DNA from 2 places in the Peribacillus sp. NPDC096622 genome. Region 2 is predicted to be linked to the other one. Evidence: predicted binding sites of a transcription regulator. Region 2 holds the regulator's gene; the other holds the start of a gene.
What was found. Region 2 encodes NrdR, which represses ribonucleotide reductase genes. Its sites were predicted from a motif close to AACACNATATATNGTGTT; they were not measured.
Positions count from the first base shown of each region.

Region 1: the regulator NrdR is predicted to act here: its motif matches at 2,468-2,485, upstream of ACIQYG_RS00425 (vitamin B12-dependent ribonucleotide reductase).

Region 1 is NZ_JBIWES010000001.1:104,794-116,594, forward strand. It holds gene ACIQYG_RS00425 (vitamin B12-dependent ribonucleotide reductase) at 1-2,317, opposite strand, end outside; gene ACIQYG_RS00430 (lipoate--protein ligase family protein) at 2,706-3,542, opposite strand; gene ACIQYG_RS00435 (rhodanese-like domain-containing protein) at 3,745-4,128, shown strand; gene gcvPB (aminomethyl-transferring glycine dehydrogenase subunit GcvPB) at 4,268-5,725, opposite strand; gene gcvPA (aminomethyl-transferring glycine dehydrogenase subunit GcvPA) at 5,718-7,064, opposite strand; gene gcvT (glycine cleavage system aminomethyltransferase GcvT) at 7,082-8,188, opposite strand; glycine riboswitch at 8,327-8,410, opposite strand; glycine riboswitch at 8,414-8,501, opposite strand; gene ACIQYG_RS00455 (DEAD/DEAH box helicase) at 8,877-10,565, shown strand; gene ACIQYG_RS00460 (YqhG family protein) at 10,543-11,340, shown strand; gene ACIQYG_RS00465 (YqzE family protein) at 11,385-11,570, opposite strand; gene comGG (competence type IV pilus minor pilin ComGG) at 11,687-11,801, opposite strand, start outside.
Region 2 is NZ_JBIWES010000001.1:468,567-480,367, reverse strand. It holds gene hflC (protease modulator HflC) at 1-519, shown strand, start outside; gene polA (DNA polymerase I) at 647-3,271, shown strand; gene mutM (DNA-formamidopyrimidine glycosylase) at 3,291-4,121, shown strand; gene ytaF (sporulation membrane protein YtaF) at 4,201-4,833, shown strand; gene coaE (dephospho-CoA kinase) at 4,855-5,454, shown strand; gene ACIQYG_RS02245 (glyceraldehyde-3-phosphate dehydrogenase) at 5,613-6,650, shown strand; gene speD (adenosylmethionine decarboxylase) at 7,459-7,839, shown strand; gene nrdR (transcriptional regulator NrdR) at 8,108-8,569, shown strand; gene ACIQYG_RS02230 (replication initiation and membrane attachment family protein) at 8,634-10,049, shown strand; gene dnaI (primosomal protein DnaI) at 10,033-10,971, shown strand; gene ytxC (sporulation protein YtxC) at 11,093-11,801, shown strand, end outside.

The DNA of each region.
Region 1 (11,801 bases), 360 kb from region 2:
CACGACTGCCATCCACATATACCGTACCGCCTTTTGCTCCGCCTTTGTATAGACGTTCATATACCTTTTCAACTTGTTCGACAGTATATCCTTTTGGAGCATTGACCGTCTTGCTGATTGAGCTGTCAATCCAGCGTTGGATGATGCATTGAACATCAGCATGTGCTTCCGGAGCTAATTCCATAGCGGAAATGAACCATTTTGGAAGCTCTTCTGTATCGGCTTCTGGATGGCGGTCCAAGTATTCCTGTACAATGTCAGCCTTAACTTCAATGAATTTACCAAGACGGCCGCTGCGGAAATACGTGAAGGAGAAATATGGTTCAAGACCTGTTGATACCCCAACCATCGTTCCTGTGCTTCCCGTAGGAGCCACTGTCAATAAATGAGAGTTACGGATCCCATGTGCAGCAACACTTTCCCTGATATCTTCCGGCATTTTTTCCATAAATCCGGTTTGTGTGAAACGTGTTCTAAGCTCATTGGTTTCTTTGTCCGTTGACCCGATCAGGAACGGGAAACTGCCTTTTTCTTTAGCAAGCTCCACGGAAGCCCTGTAAGCTGTAGTCGCAATCGTTTCAAACACCTTGTCCACAAGGATATTTCCTTCTTCAGAGCCATATTCCGTTTCACAGTAGATCAACAGGTCATGCAGACCCATTACACCAAGTCCAACCCGTCGCTCTCCCAGTGCCTGTTTTTTGTTTTCATCCAAGAAATAAGGAGTTGCGTCAATGACATTGTCCTGCATGCGCACACCGACTTCAACTGTCTGCTTAAGTTTCTCGAAATTAACCGTTTTGCTATCTTTATCAGCCATTTCAGCCAGATTGACAGCCGCAAGGTTACATACTGAATATGGGGCCAATGGCTGTTCTCCACAAGGGTTCGTGGCAACGACCTGTTGACCATATGCTTTGGCATTCGTCATTTCATTAGCATTATCGATAAAGAAAATACCTGGTTCGGCAGAATATGTTGCACAAATGTTTATTAAGTTCCAAAGCTCTTTAGCGCGGATTTTACGGTAAACACGGACTTTATGACCCATTTTCTCCCATTCGCGAACATCACCGACATTATGCCATTCTTCATTGTAAATGGCCATTTCTTCGGCAGTATAGCTTTCAACATCAGGAAAACGCAATTCATATTCCGCATCTTGTTCCGCTGCTTCCATAAATTCCTTAGTCAGGCAAATAGAGATATTGGCTCCGGTCAGGAAATCTGAATTATGGACACTGTACGTTCCACCTGTACGGATCTTTTCCTCGGCATCCCTAATGATTTTTTCGCTGAACCCACCTTGGCCAGGAATCTCCTTATAATTGATGATCCCTTGATACATAGCCGTTTCCTGTTCCGTGTGCGGCGTGAATTTCAATTTATCCGTCGCATATTTCTTGATGGCTTCATCTTTAGTGTTTTCCACTAGGTAACGCAGGATCCTTGGATTTTGCATTTTGGAAATGATGAACTCTGCAATATCAGGATGCCAATCAGCAAGCATGATCATTTGCGCGCCTCGTCTGCTACCGCCCTGTTCAACAAGATGCGTCAGTTTTGCAATATCGTCAAGCCATGACACTGAACCCGAGGATTTTCCATTTACCCCTTTTGCCAGAGTGTTTCTTGGACGAAGTGTCGATCCGTTCGTACCCACTCCGCCGCCGCGGCTCATGATTTCCATCACTTGTTTCCTATGTTCTGAAATACCTTCGCGTGAATCCGGTACGAATGGCATTACATAGCAATTGAAATAAGTAACATCCGTATTGGAACCCGCACCGTATAATACTCGGCCTGCCGGGACGAAATTAAGGTTCTTTAATTCTTCATAGAATTTATTGAACCATTCCGTCCTTTTTTCTTCCGTGGTTTCCACTGATGCCAATCCCGTTGCATTACGTTTCGCAATTTGTTCATAGTATATTTCAAGCGGCTTTTCGATTATATCCAGCGGACGGTTTACAATTCCCGTCTCCATTTCCTCCGGATTATCCAATACGCCACGGAATTCTTCATCCACCAATACCTTGGCTTTTTTGGTTTCCCAATCAATTTCAACGATGTAACCGAGACCCCTTGCCGGGAATTTCGGATCTTCCTTAATCGTCAAAACGACGAAATCGCCTGCCGAGAGTGTGATTTTTTCAGTATCCTTAAAAGAATAGCGGTCAAGCATGACTAGACGGGACACTCCCTTATGCGCCATTTTCATATCAGCAGTTACAGGGTGAACCTGGGGAAATAAAGAAATATCCTTATTCAACCTTTCTAGATCAACCTTTAAAGCTTCTTTTATTACAACCGACATAATTCCCTCTCCTTTATATGTTTCAAGATCCGTTCTTGCTGCCGCAAAAATCCTTATGTAACCTTACATGTCCGTTTCGCTTAACAAGTACCCTAAATTTATCATAGCGAAACTCAAAAATCAATATATAGTGTCGCATTAAATATTTCAACTACTATATATTGTGTTTGTTTTGAATAACTTTTAATTTTGTCAAACGTTAAATCAATTAATATAGTTAGCAAAAGGGAGGAAAATGTCGATTAACGATATTTTTTCATCAGATTTCAATTAATTTGGACCTTGCTTTTTCCCCATCCCTTTCAGGGCTTATCCCTGCAAGGGATGTGTTATTTGGTCAAACAAATCTGAAAAAACTTTTTTATTATCCACTCTAATTATGCTTCCTCTATCTCATGAAATTCCATTCATCGCTTTCATATTTGCTTTCTGCAATGGCCTTCACTTCCAGCAATTGCTTTTCGGTGAGGACGTATGGCTCTAAATCAATCGAAAGTCCTTCGGCAAAACCTTTTTCAAAAGCTTCTTTCGCTTCAGGGATGGTAATCTTTCTCCCGGCAATGTCATTTATGGCCACAGCTTTGTTTTTTAGGTTTTTTTGCATTCTTTCTTTAACCCTGTCATTTGAGAATTTAAATACGCTAAAGAGCTTATCATCATCAAGTTCAAGCAAAATGGACCCGTGCTGAAGGATGACGCCTTTTTGCCTGGTTTGAGCGCTGCCAGCGACCTTCCTGCCCTCAACGACCAGTTCATACCAGCTTGGAGCATCAAAACAAACGGAAGACCTGGGCGATTTTAAAGCCGCTTTTTCCTGATCGCTTCGAGGCACGGCAAAATAAGCATCCAATCCCAGATTCCTGAACCCCATTAATATCCCTTCAGAAATGACACGATATGCTTCAGTAACGGTAGTTGGCATTCCCGGATAGGATTCTGGAACGATTACGCTATAAGTCAATTCATGCTCGTGGAGTACCGCTCGTCCTCCTGTTGGCCTGCGAACAAAACCAAGGCCCTGCCTTTTGACCTCTTCCATATCAATTTCGGCTTCTGCCTTTTGAAAATAACCGATCGACAATGTCGCTGGATCCCAGCCGTAAAAGCGTATGATTGGCGGAATTTCCCCTTTGCTTTGCCAGTTTAACAGCGCTTCGTCCAGCGCCATGTTAAAAGCCGGTGAACAATACCCCGAATCTATAAAACCCCATTTTTCTTTAGTCATCTTTACCCCTCGTTTCGATAGACTGTTTTTCAATCCCTCACAAAAAACTCACATGTAGTAGTTTAACAGACTTTAACACTCTAAAAAAGAAAGTGCTATCAAGTCATGAAGAATTTTGATGAAAATTCTTTTTGATTATTGGGTAAAGCAATTATATAATAAAGATTGTCTGTATTCGTTAAGGTAGAAGGGAGTTTTATGTTTGGAAATATTATATACACTGCTCATCATCTTAGGAGTGGTTATTGCGTATTCACTTTTTAATTGGTACCGCCAGCGTAAAATCGTCAAAACACTAACACAGGACGAATTTATCGCTAACTACAGAAAAGTGCAGCTAATCGATGTGCGGGAACCGAATGATTTCGATAATGGTCATATCTTAGGCGCAAGAAACATCCCCATGACTCAAATGAAAACCCGCTTGGTCGAAATTAGGCCGGACAAGCCTGTATATTTGTACGCTCAAAGTGAAATCATCAGCGGCAGAGCAGCAGCCATGCTATACAAAAAAGGCTACAGGGAACTTTTTCACCTAAAGGGCGGTTTCAAGATGTGGACCGGGAAAATCAAAGCAAAGAAATAAGACCCCATCTCCGCATGGGCTCTTTTTAATTCAATAGCTCAAGTAAAAGAATGTTCCATGTTGTACTTTAATGAAATCTTACATAAACATGAAAAATCCCCGCCGGCAGGCAGGGATTTTTTTCGGTTAAGCTTCTAGTCTAGGCTTGATAACGTAAAACAGGTTTTCTTGCAGCAAGAGTTTCATCAAGCCGCTTTATAACGGTTGTATGCGGAGCTTCCTGAACGATTTCCGGGGTTTCTTCCGCTTCCTTGGCAATCTGGATCATCGCATCGATGAATGCATCCAACGTTTCTTTTGACTCGGTTTCAGTCGGTTCTATCATCATTCCTTCTTCCACGTTCAACGGGAAGTAAATGGTTGGAGGATGATACCCGAAATCCAGCAATCTTTTAGCTATATCGAGAGTCCTTACCCCCAATTTCTTTTGGCGGCGTCCGCTTAATACGAATTCGTGCTTACAATGACGATTATATGGTAAGTCAAAATAAGGTTCCAACCTGCGCATCATATAATTGGCATTGATGACCGCATTTTCGGTGACAGCTTTAAGGCCATCAGGACCCATTGAACGAATGTACGTATATGCCCTCACGTTTATCCCGAAATTACCATAATAAGGTTTTACCCTGCCAATGGATTGCGGACGATCATAATCAAGAACGAATTGCTCACCTTGTTTGACTACAAGAGGTTTAGGCAAGTAAGGGATCAAGTCCGACTTCACACCTACAGGACCAGAACCCGGGCCGCCTCCGCCATGAGGGCCTGTGAATGTTTTATGGAGATTTAAGTGAACAACATCAAAGCCCATGTCACCCGGCCGTGCTTTTGATAGGACTGCATTCAGATTCGCTCCATCATAATAAAGCTTTCCACCTGCGTCATGGACAAGTTGTGCCATTTCCAAAATGTTTTCTTCAAACAATCCCAATGTATTGGGGTTCGTCAGCATCAAGGCCGCCGTATCCGGACCGACAACACGCTTTAAATCTTCAAGGTCTACTAATCCATTTTCATCGGACTTCACTGTAATTGTTTCAAGTCCGGCAACAGTGGCAGAGGCAGGATTTGTACCATGTGCCGAATCAGGTACAATCACTTTCGTCCGTTCTGTATCGCCATTCGCTTCGTGAAAAGCGCGAATCATCATCAATCCTGTCCATTCACCGTGAGCACCTGCTGCAGGCTGTAATGTCACTTGGTCCATTCCGGTGATTTCCGTTAAGTGTTCCTGCAAATCAAATAATAGTCCCAATGCTCCTTGTACAGTAGCGGGATCTTGATACGGATGGATATGGGCAAAACCGTTGAAGCGTGCCACATTTTCATTTATTTTCGGATTATATTTCATCGTGCACGAACCCAGCGGATAAAAACCCGAATCCACCCCATGATTCCGTTTGGAAAGTGCTGTATAGTGACGCATGATATCCAGTTCGGACACCTCAGGAAGCTCTGCCTCTTCTTCACGGATGTAGTCGGCAGGAAGAATTTCTTCGAGCGGAATAGTTGCAACATCCATTTCTGGCAGACTGTAACCGATTCGACCGGAAGTACTGATTTCAAAAATGAGTGATTGATCTTGATTATTCATGTTGATCCCCCAATTCCTGCGCAAGTGCATCAATTTCTTCTTTTGTTCTTAGTTCAGTTACCGCAACAAGCATATGGTCTTTCAATTCAGGATAAACCGTCCCTAAATCGAAGCCGCCAATCATCCCTTTTTCAAAAAGGGTTTTATTGATTTCTGAAAACGGAGCAGGCAGTTTAATGACAAATTCATTAAACGAAGGACCTTCGAATATCACTTCCACCCCTTTTGCCATAATTGCTTTTTTCGCGTAATGCGCTTTTTGGATATTTTGCACGGCCATTTCTTTGACACCCTTTTTCCCAAGTGCGGTCATTGCAACAGAAGCTGCCAAGGCATTCAAGGCTTGATTGGAACATATGTTGGATGTGGCTTTGTCACGGCGAATGTGCTGTTCACGAGCTTGAAGCGTCAGTACAAACCCCCGTTTTCCATTTTCATCCACTGTTTGACCCACGAGTCGGCCCGGAACTTTCCGAACAAGTTTATTAGTAACGGCAAAATATCCACAATGAGGTCCACCGAATGCCGCTGGAATGCCGAATGGCTGAGCATCCCCCGTTACGATATCCGCACCGAGTGCACCAGGGGATGTCAAAGCTCCCAATGCAAGCGGATTACTGGAAACGATAAACATTGACTTGACGCCATGAATGATTTCTTCCATTTCTTTCAATGGCTCGATCCGGCCAAAAAAGTTCGGATATTGCACGATCACTCCTGCAATGTCATCATTCGCCAATTCCCTTAAAGCAGCTAAATCCGTCACACCGTCTTTATAAGGAATTTCGATCACTTCCACGCGTTGCCCTTTCGCATATGTCTTCACGACTTCTCTTGATTCAGGATGTACGGTTCCTGAAATGAGAATCTTCTTCCGCCGTGTCTGTCCTGAAGCGAGCATCGCTGCTTCAGCCAGCGCCGTCCCGCCGTCATACATGGAGGAATTAGCCACATCCATGCCCGTCAATTCACAGATCATCGTTTGATATTCAAAGATTGCTTGAAGCTCGCCCTGTGAAATTTCAGGCTGATAGGGTGTATAAGCCGTATAAAACTCAGAACGGGAAAGAACATGATCGACGATGACCGGAGCGTAATGGTCATAGACACCCGCACCAAGGAAGGAAGCATAGTTTTTAAGGTCAGCATTCTTGGCAGCAAGCCTTGATAATTCTTTCATTAACGCAGGTTCAGATTTGGCAGGCTTGATATCGTATTCTCCTTGAAAACGAACGCTTTCAGGGATATCATTGAAAAGTTCTTCCGCAGTGGATACCCCTATCGCTTCCAGCATTTCTTGTTTATCTTGCTCTGTCATGGGTAAATAACGATGTTTCATCTAATGACCATTCCCCTCTATTTACGTGGTTTTTTATAAAAAGGTGTTTGTATTATAACGGCTTTCAAACGTTTGGAACGGATTTCCACTTCGACTTCCGCATCCAGCACCGAAAATTCCTTATCGATAAGTACCAATCCAACGTTTTTCTTCAATGTTGGTGATTGGGTACCGGTCGTGACCTCGCCAATGACTTTATCACCGCTGTAGACCTTATACCCATGACGTGGAATGCCACGGTCAATCATTTCAATTCCCACAAGCTTGCGGGGAGCTCCTTTCTCCTTTTGCTCAGCAAGTACGGCTTTCCCGAAAAAATCAGCTTCCTTATCCACTTTTACTGCAAAACCAATCCCGGCTTCTATCGGGGTGATGTCCGCTGAAAGCTCCTGCCCATATAGCGGCAGTTTCGCTTCAAAACGCAGAGTATCACGAGCACCTAAACCTATCGGCTGAACCCCCTCTTCCTTTCCGGCATCCATAATCGCCTTCCAAAGGGCAGGGCCATTTTTACTGTCGCTATATATCTCAAAACCATCTTCACCAGTGTAACCAGTACGGGATACCAGCGTGGAGATACCGTTAATCATGACATTTTCCTTGAACTTGAAAAATCCAATTTCACTTAAGTCAGTATTTCCCGATAGTTTTTGTAATATCTTCTCTGCAGCTGGTCCTTGAAGTGCCAGCTGTGTATAGTCACTCGATACATTCGTAATTTGGACATCTTCCGCTAAATTAGCTTGCAGCCAATTGAAATCTTTTTCTGTATTCGCCGCATTGACCACGAGCAGATAGTCGTCCTCAGCCCTTTTATACACGATTAGATCATCAACCGTGCCTCCGTTTTCATAACACATGGCGGTATATTGGGCACCGCCCAGTTGCAGCTTTGAGATATCATTGGTCAGCATCTTCTGTAAAAAGGAAAGGCTTCCAGGACCCTTAACATCGACTTCCCCCATATGGGAAACATCGAATAACCCCGCTTTTGTTCGTACGGCTTCATGTTCGTCCTTTATACCCGAAAATTGGACAGGAAGTTCCCAGCCGCCAAAATCAATCGTTTTACCTCCGTATTCACGATAAACCTCAAATAGTGGTGTTCTTTTTAAATTGGTCAAAAAATGACCCCCTTCAGATTTTTTTAATTTAATTGGCTTCATTATCAAAAGCTTCTAGTCATTACGCATCAGATATAACCTGATTCATGATGTAAAAAAAGCACAAAAAAGGACAGAGAAAGCCCGTTTGAGCTTTTTCTCTGTCCTGAAACCTGAAAGTTTACCTATGTAATAGGTTTTCCCCTTTGGTGGCCGTCCCAAAACGGGCGGCGCTCTCCAGAGTTGCGTCCAATAAGAGTTCTTTTGCCTGAGAGATTCACTGCTAAGTTTGCTCCTTCGGCGCTACATCCGTAGTCTCTCCCCTTATCTTCACCCGCATATAAATGGTCTACCAATGAAGGGAAGCGAATAAGCCCCAAGCATCAGTTAAACCTTTGAGCATAAATGGAATGCATTCTCTGCCAATTCTCCTAAAACTTCAGAAACCGTTTGCTGATCTCCTTCAGTTATCTTGGATAAATTAGGAGCCTATAGCCCATACTAAGAAAACGCGAACTGCACAATCAATGTACAAACATTCTTAATAGCGATTGGAAATTGGAATTTTCTAAATATACTTATATCCTACCCTAAGAAACTTATCTCTGCAATATCTTTTGAAGAGAAATATTTTTCTTACTTCACATATGAAATGTTCGGGTTTTGACCTTATATTAAGGAAATTATGATTTAAGAGGGAGTTATTTCTATGAAAATCAATATATCCTTCAATTCTGAATGGAATGACGAGTTTCTGCAAAAGATGGAAAATGACGGTCCATGGGGAAATTGGGAGCTTTATAAGTTGGCGGTTCAAATGGAAGAAAATCTTATCATACCTGATTTTGAAGGTTTACAGGCGCCCAAGCACCTTCCGCAGTTAACCCCGCTTCCCCATCAATTGGAAGCAGCGAAGCAAGTGGTGGAAAAGATGAATGGAAAAGCCATTTTGGCTGATGAGGTAGGGCTAGGGAAAACAATTGAAGCAGGCTTGATCCTAAAAGAGTATATGATTAGGGGCCTTGTAAAAAAAGTATTGATCCTCGTTCCGGCTTCCCTTGTCTCACAATGGGCATTTGAATTGAATACCAAGTTTCATATTCCGGCAGTCGTTCAGAGAAAAAGTTATGTCTGGGACTCCTGTGATGTGGTCATTTCATCCATTGATACGGCGAAACGCGCTCCACATCGAGATATCATCTTCACTCAGGAATATGACTTCATCATTATTGATGAAGCTCATAAACTTAAAAATAATAAGACGAAGAACTATGAATTCGTCCAAAATCTGAAAAAGAAATTTTGTTTACTCCTGACAGCCACACCAATTCAAAATAAAGTCGAGGAGATTTTCCACCTCGTTTCATTATTGAAACCGGGCCACTTGGGAAATGCCTCACTCTTTTCGGAAAAGTATAAAGGTAAAGGCCGGAACATTATTGAAGATGAACACCTAAAGGAATTGGTCAACACTGTCATGATTCGAAACCGGCGGGCCGACACTGGCATTGAATGGACCAAACGGCATGTGGAAACCATCACCATTGAATTTTCTCCAACGGAACAAGCATTGTACGATGCTGTTTCCAAATTCAAGCCAATTTCGGATGGATCAAAAGGAAGCGCCTTTTCGGCTCTCACTCTCCAAAGGGAAGCATGCAGCAGCAGAGAGGCGGTCTTTTATACATTAAAAAATATGAGAGACAAATACGATCAGCCTTCCCCTGACTTTTTGGCAAAGCTTGATGATTTATTTTCTAAAGTGAATGAAACGGTTCAGAACTCAAAGGCTGAAAAAGCTTTGGAACTGATCAAGAAAATTGATGACAAAGTGATTATCTTTACGGAATATAGGGCGACTCAACTATATCTCCAATGGTACCTACAGCAGAACGGAATTTCTTCCGTTCCTTTCCGAGGCGGTTTTAAGCGCGGAAAGAAAGACTGGATGCGAGAATTATTCCAAAAGAATATACAGGTATTAATTGCAACAGAAGCTGGCGGGGAAGGGATAAACCTTCAGTTTTGCCATCACTTGATTAATTTTGACCTGCCATGGAACCCAATGAGGCTCGAACAGCGAATTGGACGGATTCACCGCCTTGGTCAGGAAGAAGATGTGATGATCTATAACTTTGCCACAAAAAATACAGTTGAAGAACATATACTGAAGTTACTATACGAAAAAATAAATTTATTTGAAAAAGTAATCGGTGAATTGGATGATATTCTAACCAAACTGGATATTAACAACATTGAAGAATATTTAATTGATGTGGTCGGCGAGTCCAAAACAGAGGGCGAAATGAAAATCAAGATGGATAACTTTTCATCGTTGATCCAATTCGCTCAATCAATGAAGGAAGGTGAGGTTCATGCAGCAACGGGAAATTCATGATTTTTTAATAACTTTCTTTAAAGCCAATGATTGTGAAATACTGGATAATGCACAAACCCACCTTACAGTGCAATTGACGATTGAAATGGATAAAGAATTAATGAACAGACCCTTTTATTGGCATTATCTAGAAAAAACAGGTGGCGTTCCGAACCCGGCACAGATAACTTTCATTACTGATCCAGAACAAGCTCCATCCGATTTAAAGGGAGAAATGATTCATTTTGGCTCCCCTCGCCTTCACCAGATTATTCAATCAACCAAAAAGCTGGCAGGGTATACTAGACTTTTTGAGGATACTCCTCCATCAAAAGGCAGAAATAACCCTTTGTTTCCTTGGCTGACCCTGAATGTGAAAATATCCTATCAATGTGACCGTAAAAAAGATACTTTCATGTCGATCGGATTGAATTTAATCTCGGGTGAAATATTGGAAGGGTTCCACCATCGGGTTTTACCGATTAACGTCACCCCAAAAATACCGGATTACTCCTTTACACTTTCACCTCTGATCATGCCCAAGAGTGGATTGGCAAGACTGGATACTTACATCAGAACCAGTTTCGAGGATGATGACCATTCCTGGGCGGAGGAAGCAATGCTGCGCTGGCAGAATGACTTGAATTTATTGGAGCATTTTTACAAGGATATGGACGAAAAAAGTGAGAGCTATTATACCGAAAAAGAAGCACTAAAAGCACAATATGAACCCAACATCAGAATATCCATCATCAACGGAGGATTATTTTACCTTTCAGATAGGGCGTTGGGATAAGTAAGTACGAAAAAAACAGATGTCCTAAGTTCAGGACATCTGTTTTACTTTTTGATCGTTTTCCTTATGAACATCGACAAAGCGAAAGGGACTATGCCAAACCAATGAGACATACCTTGGTTTTTGTCCTCTTTTCTGTGACGGCGCTTTTCTTTTCGTTCTTTTTTCGTCAGATTGAAATACTCGACAAGCTGTTGCGTAAGATATTTAATATAAGCGTTTGTAGACATATAAAATCATCACCCTACGCAAAGTATGTCCGATTTACGCTTTTTTTATTCCTTCACTTGTTCCCTGAACACTTGAACCTGTCACATTCCGTTATAAACGAGTCTTGATTTTGGTATTAAACAGCTTGCTTTTCCAGCCATTCTTTCACTTCCCCCGCTTCTGTATCGTATTGAATGATGACCTTGCCCTCACGATCATTTTTAGTTTTGGAAGAAAACTCGATATAGACG
Region 2 (11,801 bases):
TCGGCAGTTCGTTCAGAGCTGGGCCAGCTGAATTATGATGAGATCATCAATGATGAAAAGTCATCCAGGGGAAGTTTAAACGACCGCATAACCGAAAAAGTCAACGATCTGCTGCAAAAGGACAGTTATGGAATCAGCTTGACGGATGTCCGGATAAAGCGTACTGACCTGCCCGCCGAAAACGAAGCATCCGTCTTCAAGAGGATGATTTCCGAGCGGGAATCGAAAGCGCAGGAATACCTATCCAAAGGTGATGCGAAGAAAAACCGTATCATTGCGGATACTGATCGGAAAGTGAAAGAATTGCTCTCTACTGCAGAGGCTGATGCAGAAGTGATCAGGGCAGAAGGAGAAGGGGAAGCAGCGAAAATCTATAATAAATCTTTTTCCAAAGATCCCGAATTCTATAAACTATACCGGACTCTTGAATCCTACAAGAAAACGATTGGAGATCAAACGGTCATCGTTCTTCCTTCTGATTCCCCTTATGCCAGCTTGTTAATGGGAAATAATAAATAACCTTGAAGCCGTCATTTTTCTTTCCGCTTCTACTCATGGTAGAATAGAGAAAGAAAATGAACGGCTTTTTGCGTTTTTTAATAGAAGCTATAACTACATAAACATGTATGACTGGAGGAAGACGGATTTGGATAAAAAGTTAGTACTCATAGATGGAAACAGCATTGCATACCGTGCGTTTTTTGCGCTTCCGCTCTTGAATAATGATAAGGGGGTCCATACGAATTCCGTGTACGGATTCACAATGATGCTCAACCGCATTCTTGAAGAAGAAAAGCCAACACACATACTTGTGGCATTCGATGCGGGTAAAACGACGTTCAGACATGCATCATTTAAAGAATATAAGGGTGGGCGCCAAAAAACGCCGCCAGAATTATCCGAGCAATTCCCTTTCATTCGGGAGCTGCTTGATTGTTTTCAAATAAAAAGGTATGAACTGGAGAACTACGAAGCCGATGATATTATCGGTACGCTGTCTTTACAAGCGGAAAAAGATGGTTTTGAAGTGAAGGTCATTTCCGGTGATAAGGATTTAACGCAATTATCCTCCCCTAGTACGACGGTTTCCATCACGAAAAAGGGGATAACAGAAATTGAGGAATACACTCCAAAGCATATACATGAAAAATACGGTCTATCCCCTTTGCAAATCATTGATTTAAAAGGGCTGATGGGAGATGCCTCCGACAATATCCCCGGTATTCCGGGTGTTGGTGAAAAGACTGCACTTAAATTATTGCATCAATTTGAAACGGTTGAAAACCTGCTGCAGTCGATTGATGAGGTAAGCGGACAAAAATTGAAAGAGAAAATTGAAGAACATAAAGACCTGGCATTATTAAGCAAAGAGCTGGCTACGATAACGAGGGAAGCGCCGCTTGAAGTTTCAGTTAACGAGACCGAGTACACTGGAATGGATCAGGATCGAGTCATCTCATTCTATAAGGAGCTTGGCTTTTCGACTTTGCTCGATAAATTGGATGTAACGGAAAGCGCACCGCTTGAACAGGAGAAGATAGAGGTGCACACTGCTGAAATGACAGAGGAAATGTTTGCAGATGAAAGTGCCTTGTATGTTGAAATTTTAGAAGATAATTATCATCGTGCCGATATAATAGGGATCGCCATCAGTAATGAAAAAGGTCATTTTTACTTCCATGGAAATGATGCTCTGGGTTCCGATGCATTTAAATCCTGGGCTGAGGATGAAACAAAAAAGAAAACGGTTTTCGATGCGAAGCGTACGGTCGTGGCACTGCGTCATCGAGGAGTCGAAATAAAAGGCATCGATTTTGATGTGTTTTTGGCATCCTATATCCTGGATCCGGCAGAGTCAGTGGACGAAGTCGCAGAAATCACGAAAACTCAAGGTACTATCCGGCTTGAAACAGATGATGTTTTTTATGGAAAAGGTGCAAAACGCAAAATACCCGAGGAAGCGGAATTGAGGGAGCATATCGCCAGAAAATCGAAGGCGATCTTTTCTCTGAAAGAACCGATGATTGATAAGCTGCAAGAGTTCGAGCAGTTCCACCTATTTACGGAACTGGAGCTGCCACTGTCGATCATCCTGGCAAATATGGAATGGCAGGGAATCAAGGTGGATATAGGCCGACTGAAAAACATGGGACAGGAATTAGCCATTCGCTTAAGAAATATCGAAGCACGAATTTTTGAATTGGCTGGAGAGGCGTTCAATATCAATTCACCTAAACAGCTTGGGGCCATCCTGTTTGAAAAGTTGGAGCTTCCGGTCATGAAGAAAACCAAAACAGGTTATTCGACTTCAGCCGATGTGCTGGAGAAACTGGAGAGCAAGCATGATATCGTTAAGGAGATCCTGCTGTATCGCCAGCTTGGTAAATTGCAATCCACTTATATTGAAGGGTTGCTTAAAGTGGTCAATGGCAAAACGGACAAGGTGCATACCCGTTTCAACCAAGCGTTGACCCAGACCGGCCGGTTAAGTTCTACAGATCCCAATCTCCAGAATATCCCGATCAGACTGGAAGAAGGAAGGAAAATCAGGCAGGCCTTCATTCCTTCCGAAAAGGATTGGATCATTTTTGCTGCCGACTACTCCCAGATCGAGTTACGCGTCCTGGCGCATATTGCCAATGACAGCGGATTGGTGGAAGCATTCCAGGCCGGGATGGACATCCATACAAAGACAGCCATGGATGTATTCCATGTATCGGCAGATCAAGTCACTTCAAACATGAGGCGCCATGCCAAAGCGGTCAATTTCGGAATCGTTTATGGTATAAGTGATTACGGACTATCGCAAAGTCTTGGAATCACGAGAAAAGAAGCTGGAGAGTTCATCGAGAAGTATTTAAGAAGCTTTCCAGGTGTTCAGGAATATATGGAAGAAAGCATACATGAGGCACGTCAAAAAGGATATAGCACGACTTTGATGCAAAGAAGGCGATATATACCTGAGATAACAAGCAGGAATTTCAACATCAGGAGTTTTGCCGAACGGACAGCGATGAACACGCCGATTCAAGGCAGTGCCGCTGATATCATCAAGCTTGCCATGATAAACATGAATAAACGCCTGAAAAGGGAAGGGCTCAAAACGAGAATGCTTCTACAGGTGCATGATGAATTGATTTTTGAAACTCCTCCTGAGGAACTCGAAATCCTTAAAGTGATCGTTCCGGAGGAAATGGAAAATGCCATTGAATTGAACGTGCCACTTAAAGTGGATTATGCTTTCGGGCCAACATGGTTTGATGCCAAATAATAAAAGATAGGTGATTGCAATGCCAGAACTTCCAGAAGTGGAAACAGTCAGAAGAACATTAGAGCAGCTCGTACTCGGAAAAGAGATCAAGGAAGTGTCCGTCTTCTGGCCAAAGATCATTAAAGCACCTGAGCCTGTCGAACAGTTTCAGGATGCTTTAAGGGGGCAGACGATTTCTGCAATAGGCCGTCGGGGCAAGTTCCTCATTTTCACCTTGGATGATTATTCGATGGTTTCGCATTTAAGAATGGAGGGGAAATACGGCGTCCATCCAAAAGAAGAGCCGTATGATAAGCATACCCATGTGATCTTCACTTTCACGGATGGCAGTGAACTTCGGTACAGGGATGTCCGGAAATTCGGAACGATGCACCTATTTGCCAAAGGGGAAGAATTTGAACGGTTGCCTCTGTTGCATTTAGGGCCTGAACCGTTGTCTGAAGATTTTACTGTCGAGGGGCTAAGTAAGAAGTTGGCAAGAACCAACAGGAAAATCAAGCCCGTTCTCCTTGATCAAACGGTTGTCGTCGGGATTGGGAATATATATGTGGATGAGTCTTTATTCCGTTCCGGTATCCATCCGGAGAGAATGGCATCTTCACTCTCGTTGCAGGAAATCAAAACATTGCATGCTGAAATCATTGCGACATTAGGTGAAGCTGTGGAAAAAGGCGGAAGTACGATTCGTTCATACATTAATTCCCAAGGGCAAATCGGCATGTTTCAGTTGGAACTGAATGTTTATGGACGAAAAGGCGAGAACTGCAAACAATGCGGCACGCCACTTGAAAAACTGGTTGTTGCAGGACGCGGCACACATATTTGCCCGTCATGCCAGCCGCTAAAATAGGTAATGTTTTTTCAAACACATCGGATGGGCTCCTTCCATATACTAGGGTAGCAACGAGTAGGGAAGGAGTAATATTCCGATGTGGCTACAAATTATTTTTCTCGCTTTTGCAGTTAGTATTGACGGATTTGGCGTAGGTTTGACATTCGGTATGCGGAAGATGAAAATCCCCTTAAGGTCAATAGCGGTCATCTCATTTTGTTCTGCGTTGAGTTTAGGCATGGCGATGATCATCGGGCAATTCATCAGTCAGCTCATATCCATCGGGGCGGCTGAAAAAACAGGCGGCATCATCCTCATTTTTCTTGGTGCCTGGATGGTATACCAGTATTTTAAGCCTGAAAAAGATTTGAAAGATGATAGATATCATGAAAAAATCATCTTTAATTTTGAAATTAAATCACTTGGGGTAGTCATTAATATTTTACAAAAACCATTGAATGCTGATTTTGATAAATCAGGTACGATTACAGGTGTTGAAGCGCTTGTTCTGGGGTTTGCACTTTCGCTGGATGCGTTCGGGGCCGGAGTTGGAGCGGCTATGATCGGGATTTCACCGATTATCCTCGCAGGGTGCATCGCTGTTATGAGTTCGATTTTCATTTGGAGCGGAATTCAAAGCGGGAAATTGCTTTCAAATAATAAAGTTGTCCAGCATTTGACCTTTCTTCCAGGTGCACTATTGATTATTATCGGTTTATTCAAGTTATGATAAGTATAAAAGGGGGAGCTTATGGGACAAATCATCGGAATCACCGGAGGCATTGCCAGTGGGAAAAGCACCGTCAGCCTCTATTTACAGGAACTCGGATTCACGATTGTCGATGCAGATCTGGCTTCCCGTGCTGTCGTTGAGCCTGGTGAAGAAGCCTATCATCAAGTTGTGAAGGCATTTGGTGAAGATATCTTATTGACGGATGGGAATATAGATCGCGTAAAGCTCGGGTCGATTATATTTAATGATCAAGAAAAGAGATTGCTATTGAATGGCATCGTGCATCCTGCCGTCAGGAATTGGATGCGGCTGAAAACGGAAGCGGCACTATCATCAGGGGAAGAAACGGTGTTCATGGATATTCCGCTCCTATTCGAAAGCAAGCTGACATTCATGGTGGATAAGACGATTTTGATCTATGTGGATGAGCAAGTTCAATTGCAGCGATTAATGAACAGGAATGGTCTTTCGGAGACGGAGGCACTTGCCAGGATCAATTCGCAAATGCCCTTGGCCGATAAAAAGGCTTTAGCGGATGCCGTCATCGATAATAATGGTGACATTAATGAAACGAAGCGGCAAGTGAAGTCCATACTTAGCGAATGGTATGTCATATAATCATGATAAAAAGAAGAAACCACCCGGTTTCTTCTTTTTATGTTGAAAAAATAAGAACAATCCGCATTTTTATTAGCACAATTCCTCTGAATTATGTTATACTAATTACATGTGAAAGGTAATAAGTATAACACTAATATTTCTGGAGGGTCCGAACAATGAATTCAAGAATAGCGATTAACGGATTTGGGAGAATTGGAAGAATGGTTTTCCGAAAAGCCATATTAGATGAGAGTTTGGACATTGTTGCCATTAATGCAAGCTATCCAGCTGAAACTTTAGCTCACTTACTAAAATATGATACGATACATGGTAAATTCGACGGTATCATTATAGCTGAAGATGATTCACTAGTAGTGAATGGCCGCCGAGTTAAACTAATAAATAACCGCGATCCAAAGCTATTGCCTTGGAAAGAGATGAACATAGATATTGTAATTGAAGCCACTGGCAAATTCAATGAACGTTCTAAAGCGGCTCTTCATTTAGACGCAGGAGCTAAAAGAGTTATATTATCAGCCCCGGGTAAAAATGAAGACGTTACCATTGTAATGGGAGTAAATCAGGAAGTGCTGGAAATTGACAAGCATTTCGTCATATCCAATGCATCTTGTACAACGAACTGCCTTGGACCGGTTGCAAAAGTGCTTGATGAAAAATTCGGCATAAACAACGGTTTAATGACAACGATACATTCTTATACTAATGATCAAAATAACATCGATAACCCGCACAAAGACTTGAGACGTGCCCGTGCCGCTGCGGAAAGCATGATTCCTACGACTACAGGAGCTGCAAAAGCCATCTCACTAGTGTTGCCGCAATTAAAAGGCAAGCTTCATGGAATGGCGATACGCGTACCGACACCTAACGTATCTTTAGTCGATCTTGTAGTGGATTTAAACCGTGATGTCACGATTGATGAAGTGAACCAAGCCTTCATCGATGCTTCAGAAAATGAACTCAAAGGAATCATGGAATTCACGATGGAACCTTTAGTTTCCAGTGATTTCAAAACGAATCCACACTCTGCAATCATCGATGGGTTGACGACGATGATGATCGGGGACAGGAAAGTGAAAGTCCTTGCATGGTATGATAATGAGTGGGGTTACTCCAACCGTGTAGTGGACCTTGTAAAATTAGTTGGTTCCGAGTTGAAAAAAACTTCCGAAGTCGAATTATCAGTAAAATAAAATGAAAAAACCGGGCCTGCTAAAATTTTTTAGCAGGCCATTTTGGATTTGGAAGTAGTTATAGAGAATAGTGACCTAACTCATACCATACTTTTCTTTTGCATCTGCAGCAACTGCAACTTTCCCAATCGCTTGTTCAACCAGAGGCTCTAAGATATGGCCATCATGTGTATTTCAAGGTGTTACTATCGTCCCCAACACAAATCCATTGCGGTCTGATACCGCATGAAACGAACGGGCGTACTTGCTTTGTCCGTTCACATAGTAGCCACTCTCAGGGTCAGTTGAACTGTCTTTAATCGCCTTGGGTTTTTTACTTAAATAGACTGAAGGCAAAAGGAGTTTCTATCTTAATGTTAAAACAAAGTTGATTGGAGCGAGTGCCCTTCGTTCCAATCAACCTCCAAATTTTAAAATCCTAAAAAATTGTAGACAAACTCAATTACGAGATGGTCCGCATTTTAAGCCCACTAAAATTTTTTTATCGGGCTATTTTTAATGCAGTGATCAATCAGTTCCTGGCTGCTTTATGGCGCTGAATAAACCGAAGACAGAATTTGCACCACATTGGAACCTTCGCTATATCCCAATTACATATAAAGTTTATCTTTCCAAAAATTCAATTTGGAGTTGCAAAAAAAATTCAAACCATATATACTATGAATCGTGAACTTCTTCAAAAGCAGTTTGCATGATGGCTACTTAAAGGGTTAGGACCTCTTTGGACTAACTTTCCCCCGTGGTAGTTATCAGAACTTATTTTTAAATCATGGTAAGGGGGAAGCTTAATATGGAAACAGCTTACACTATGGAAACAATGGGTAGACATGTCATTTCTGAACTTTGGGGTTGTGACTTTGAAAAACTGAACAATATCGATTTAATTGAAAAGATTTTTGTTGATGCTGCTTTGAAATCAGGTGCAGAGGTACGAGAAGTTGCCTTTCACAAATTTGCTCCACAAGGAGTCAGCGGGGTTGTCATCATTTCTGAATCACACTTAACGATTCACAGTTTTCCAGAACACGGCTATGCGAGCATTGATGTCTATACATGCGGTAACTTGGATCCGAATATTGCGGCAGATTATATTGCAGAAGCTTTGAATGCGCAAACACGTGAAAACATAGAATTACCACGTGGATTAGGTCCTGTACAAATGAAAAAAGCCAATATAAGTGCCCTATAAAAAAATGTATACACAGAGATGCCATGGGTGCATCTCTTTTTTAATGCAATGAATCGGCAGTCTGCTTCACTTTATTGGAGAGGATTGCCTTGTAGCGCAATGCTCTTGACAACGGTGCCTAAACGGCAGGACAAAAAGTGCCTGCTGCCGGAAGTTACACTTTTTACTTGTACTGGCCGTTCCTTTTAATATAAGATTAAGATAGAGAAGTAATTCCTTGGGGAACATTAGATAGGGGAGTCCTACATAAAATACGGAGCTGATAATGATGAAATGCCCATCATGTCAATATAACGGAACAAGAGTGCTCGATTCCAGGCCAGTCGATGAAAGTAAATCGATTCGACGACGCCGTGAATGTGAGGCATGTGGTTTTCGATTCACGACATTTGAAAAGGTGGAGGAAACACCGCTTATTGTAGTGAAAAAGGGCGGGACACGTGAAGAGTTCAGTCGTGATAAAATCTTGCGTGGCTTAATCAGGGCTTGCGAAAAACGTCCGGTTCCCTTGAAAGAACTAGAGCAAATTACCAGTTATGTAGAAAAAGAACTACGCAACCAGGGCATATCGGAAGTGAAAAGCGACAGTGTCGGCGAAATGGTAATGGACAAGCTGGCGGAAGTCGATGAGGTTGCCTACGTAAGGTTCGCATCCGTCTATCGACAATTTAAAGATATCAATGTCTTTATCGATGAATTGAAAGATTTAATAAATAAAGAAAGAAAGTAGAGCTGAAGATTCACTTTGGCTCTTTTTTCACTACATCTTTTGAAAGGTTTGAATGGAGATGTCAATGCATTGGCAAGAATTGCTCCCAGCGGATTCATATTTGGTCTCATCTGCGGGGCTGCTTCATGATTATGATCGGAAAATACTTACCCGACTATATCAACCTCTTATTGGACCTATCTGCATTAGCCTATATATGACATTATGGAGTGAGTTGGAGGAAAACAGGCTATGGTCGGAAACCTCCTCGCATTATCAATTAATGAATACGATCGGCCTTAAGTTAGGTGATATTTACGAAGCACGGCTTTTACTTGAAGGAATCGGTCTGTTGAATGTATATAGGAAATCGAAAAATGATACGAAGGAATTCATCTATGAGTTAAACCCGCCGCTTTCACCCCAGCAGTTTTTCACGGATGGAATGCTGAATATTTACTTATACAAAAAAATCGGTAAAGCGCAATTCAACCGGTTAAAGAGATTCTTTTGTGATGACCATATCTTAAAAGATCAATATGAAGGAGTGACTAAATCTTTTGCGGAAGTATTCTCATCAGATCATTTGGACTCTTTATATGTAACGGATGAAGCGAAAAACGAATGGAAACCGCTGCCTGAACAGCAATTCATCGATCGGTCGGAAGGCGTCGAGCCATCGGGGTTTGATGACTTATTTGATTTTGACCTTTTATTTGCCGGGATGAAATCCTCTATCGTGCCGAAAAAGGCGTTTACTCCGAAAATAAAAAGTACGATTGCCAAACTTGCTTTCTTATATGGCATTGATCCGCTGGAAATGCAAAAACTAGTCATGGATGCCGTTTCATTGGATGATGAGATTGATGAGGAAATGCTTAGAAAGGCGGCAAGGGACTGGTACCAGATCGAACGGCAGGCCGATATGCCTTCCCTTGTCAATCGGGTGCAGCCAATTCGTGAACGGACACAAAAAGAAGAACCGAAAACAAAGGAACAAGAGTTAATCCGTCATTTGGAGACGATTTCTCCAAGGGAGCGGCTGATGCAATTGTCTGGCGGTGCAGAGCCGTCAAGCGGTGATTTGAAAGTGGTTGAGGGCGTGATGATCAATCAAAAGCTGAATCCGGGTGTCGTCAATGTCTTGATTGAATATGTCATGCTAAAAACGGATATGAAGTTCACGAAGGGTTATGTGGAAAAGCTGGCGGGACATTGGGCACGGCTGAAGGTGTCCACGGTCGTCGAGGCGATGGAACTGGCTAAAAATGAACATAGGAAATATCAGGACTGGGCTCAAGGAAGCAGGAATGCTGCGAAGGGCAGCCGGAAAAAGGCGATACGGGAAGAAGTGGTTCCGGAGTGGCTTGAGAAAAAAGAAGAAGCACAGCAGGAGCAGAATGCAGATCAGCCTGAATTGAATGCCCAGAAACGCGAGCTTCAGGAAATATGGAAGCAGTGGAAAGCAGGAGGTGAAATGAACGATGGAAAAGATAAATAGATCCCTTAATAAATTGGCCAATACAAACCAATTCCAACAGCGTTATGAAAAGCTGAAACAGGAGATTTTTGAAGACGAACAAGTGCGGTTATTTTTGAATGCCAACAGTTCGACGGTCACGAAGGAAATGATCGATAAAAATTTGGGGAAGCTTTATGAGTTCACTTCACAGAGCAATAAATGTGATAAATGTCCAAGCCTGAATGGCTGCATCAATATGATGCAAGGGTATTATCCTAAATTGGTGGTTCAAGGGAAGGCTTTGAACCTGCATTATGAAATATGCCCCCGGAAATTGGCAGAGGATGAAAAGCGAAAACGGGAAAAATTGATCCGCAGCCTATATGTACCGAAGGATATTTTAAAGGCGACCATTGAGGACTTTACCCAAACGGATAATGAAAACAAACGCTTGGGTGTTTTAAGTAAAGCGATGTCGTTCATTATGGAATATGAGCCAGGTAAAAGGCAAAAAGGTTTATATATTTATGGCAAATTCGGTGTTGGGAAAACGTACTTATTAGGTGCGATTGCCAATGAACTTGCAGAAAGGCAAATTTCCTCCCTTATTGTTTATGTACCTGACTACTTGAGGGAACTTAAGGGATCGATAGGTGATAATACGGTCAATGAAAAAATAGAGATGGTGAAAACGGCACCTGTCCTCATGCTGGATGATATTGGAGCGGAGTCCATGACGAGCTGGGGACGCGATGAGGTTTTTGGTCCGATTTTGCAATTTAGGATGCTGGAAAACCTGCCGACGTTTTTCACTTCGAATTTTGACTTGAATGGCTTGGAGAACCACCTGACCTTTTCACAGCGTGGTGAGAAGGAAGAAGTGAAGGCGGCCAGGGTACTGGAAAGAATTCAATATTTAGCTGAGCCGGTCAAGCTTGATGGCGTGAATCGGAGAAGATGAAGAAAAGTGGTCTCTTAATGGAGGTCACTTTTTTCTTCTTACAAGGCCCATCCTACTTCTAAACACGTCCCCATCCCCATATACATGAAAAAAGAAGCAAGGGGGAAGGGGGGATGTCGTAGTGCAAATTTCGTTTCAAAACGATTCAGAGGCATTGAAATTACTGAATTTCGTTTCTGTCCATCCATTGGGGGCAGAATTTCAAGCATATATTCGATTTCTTCCGCAACAAGGCATGCATGTGGATATGACTGAGTCTTCAGGTGATGAATGGCTAATTCTGCTTCGAGATGCATTTCATTCTTTTTTATTGGAAGAAAAGACGCTACCTGTTCTGGAGCAAATAATAGTCAGTAAATTTTTTTATAGGGAACGGGAAGAAATTGAAGCCATCATTGAAATTGCATCATCGATCATCGAGGCGGAAAGAGCCAGGAATCAAGATGAAGCATTCAGTACGGAGAAACGATTGATAGAGGAAGGACTTCAAAGCATATTGGCTGGAAAGGTATCTTTTTCATTCGATTCTTTTACGACCTTCCGGTTGAAATCGTTTCAGCACACTTTGGAGAAGTATGTCGTCAAGGCGATTGATGAATATAAGCTGGAACAGGATTATCAAAATTTCATTGCTACGCTCCGTGATTGCCTTCATGGGCAGGAGTCGAAATTAAGGAAGCTCCACCTGGTCAACCAGGATGGTTTTCACTTCTATGATCAGAAATTCAGCAAACTCGACCGTCCAAAAATCAATAGTATGATCGACAGGAGGCTTCTTGCCAAAAGTTCACTTTTTCTCGATACGGTGATACTTGCCCCACTTTTATCGA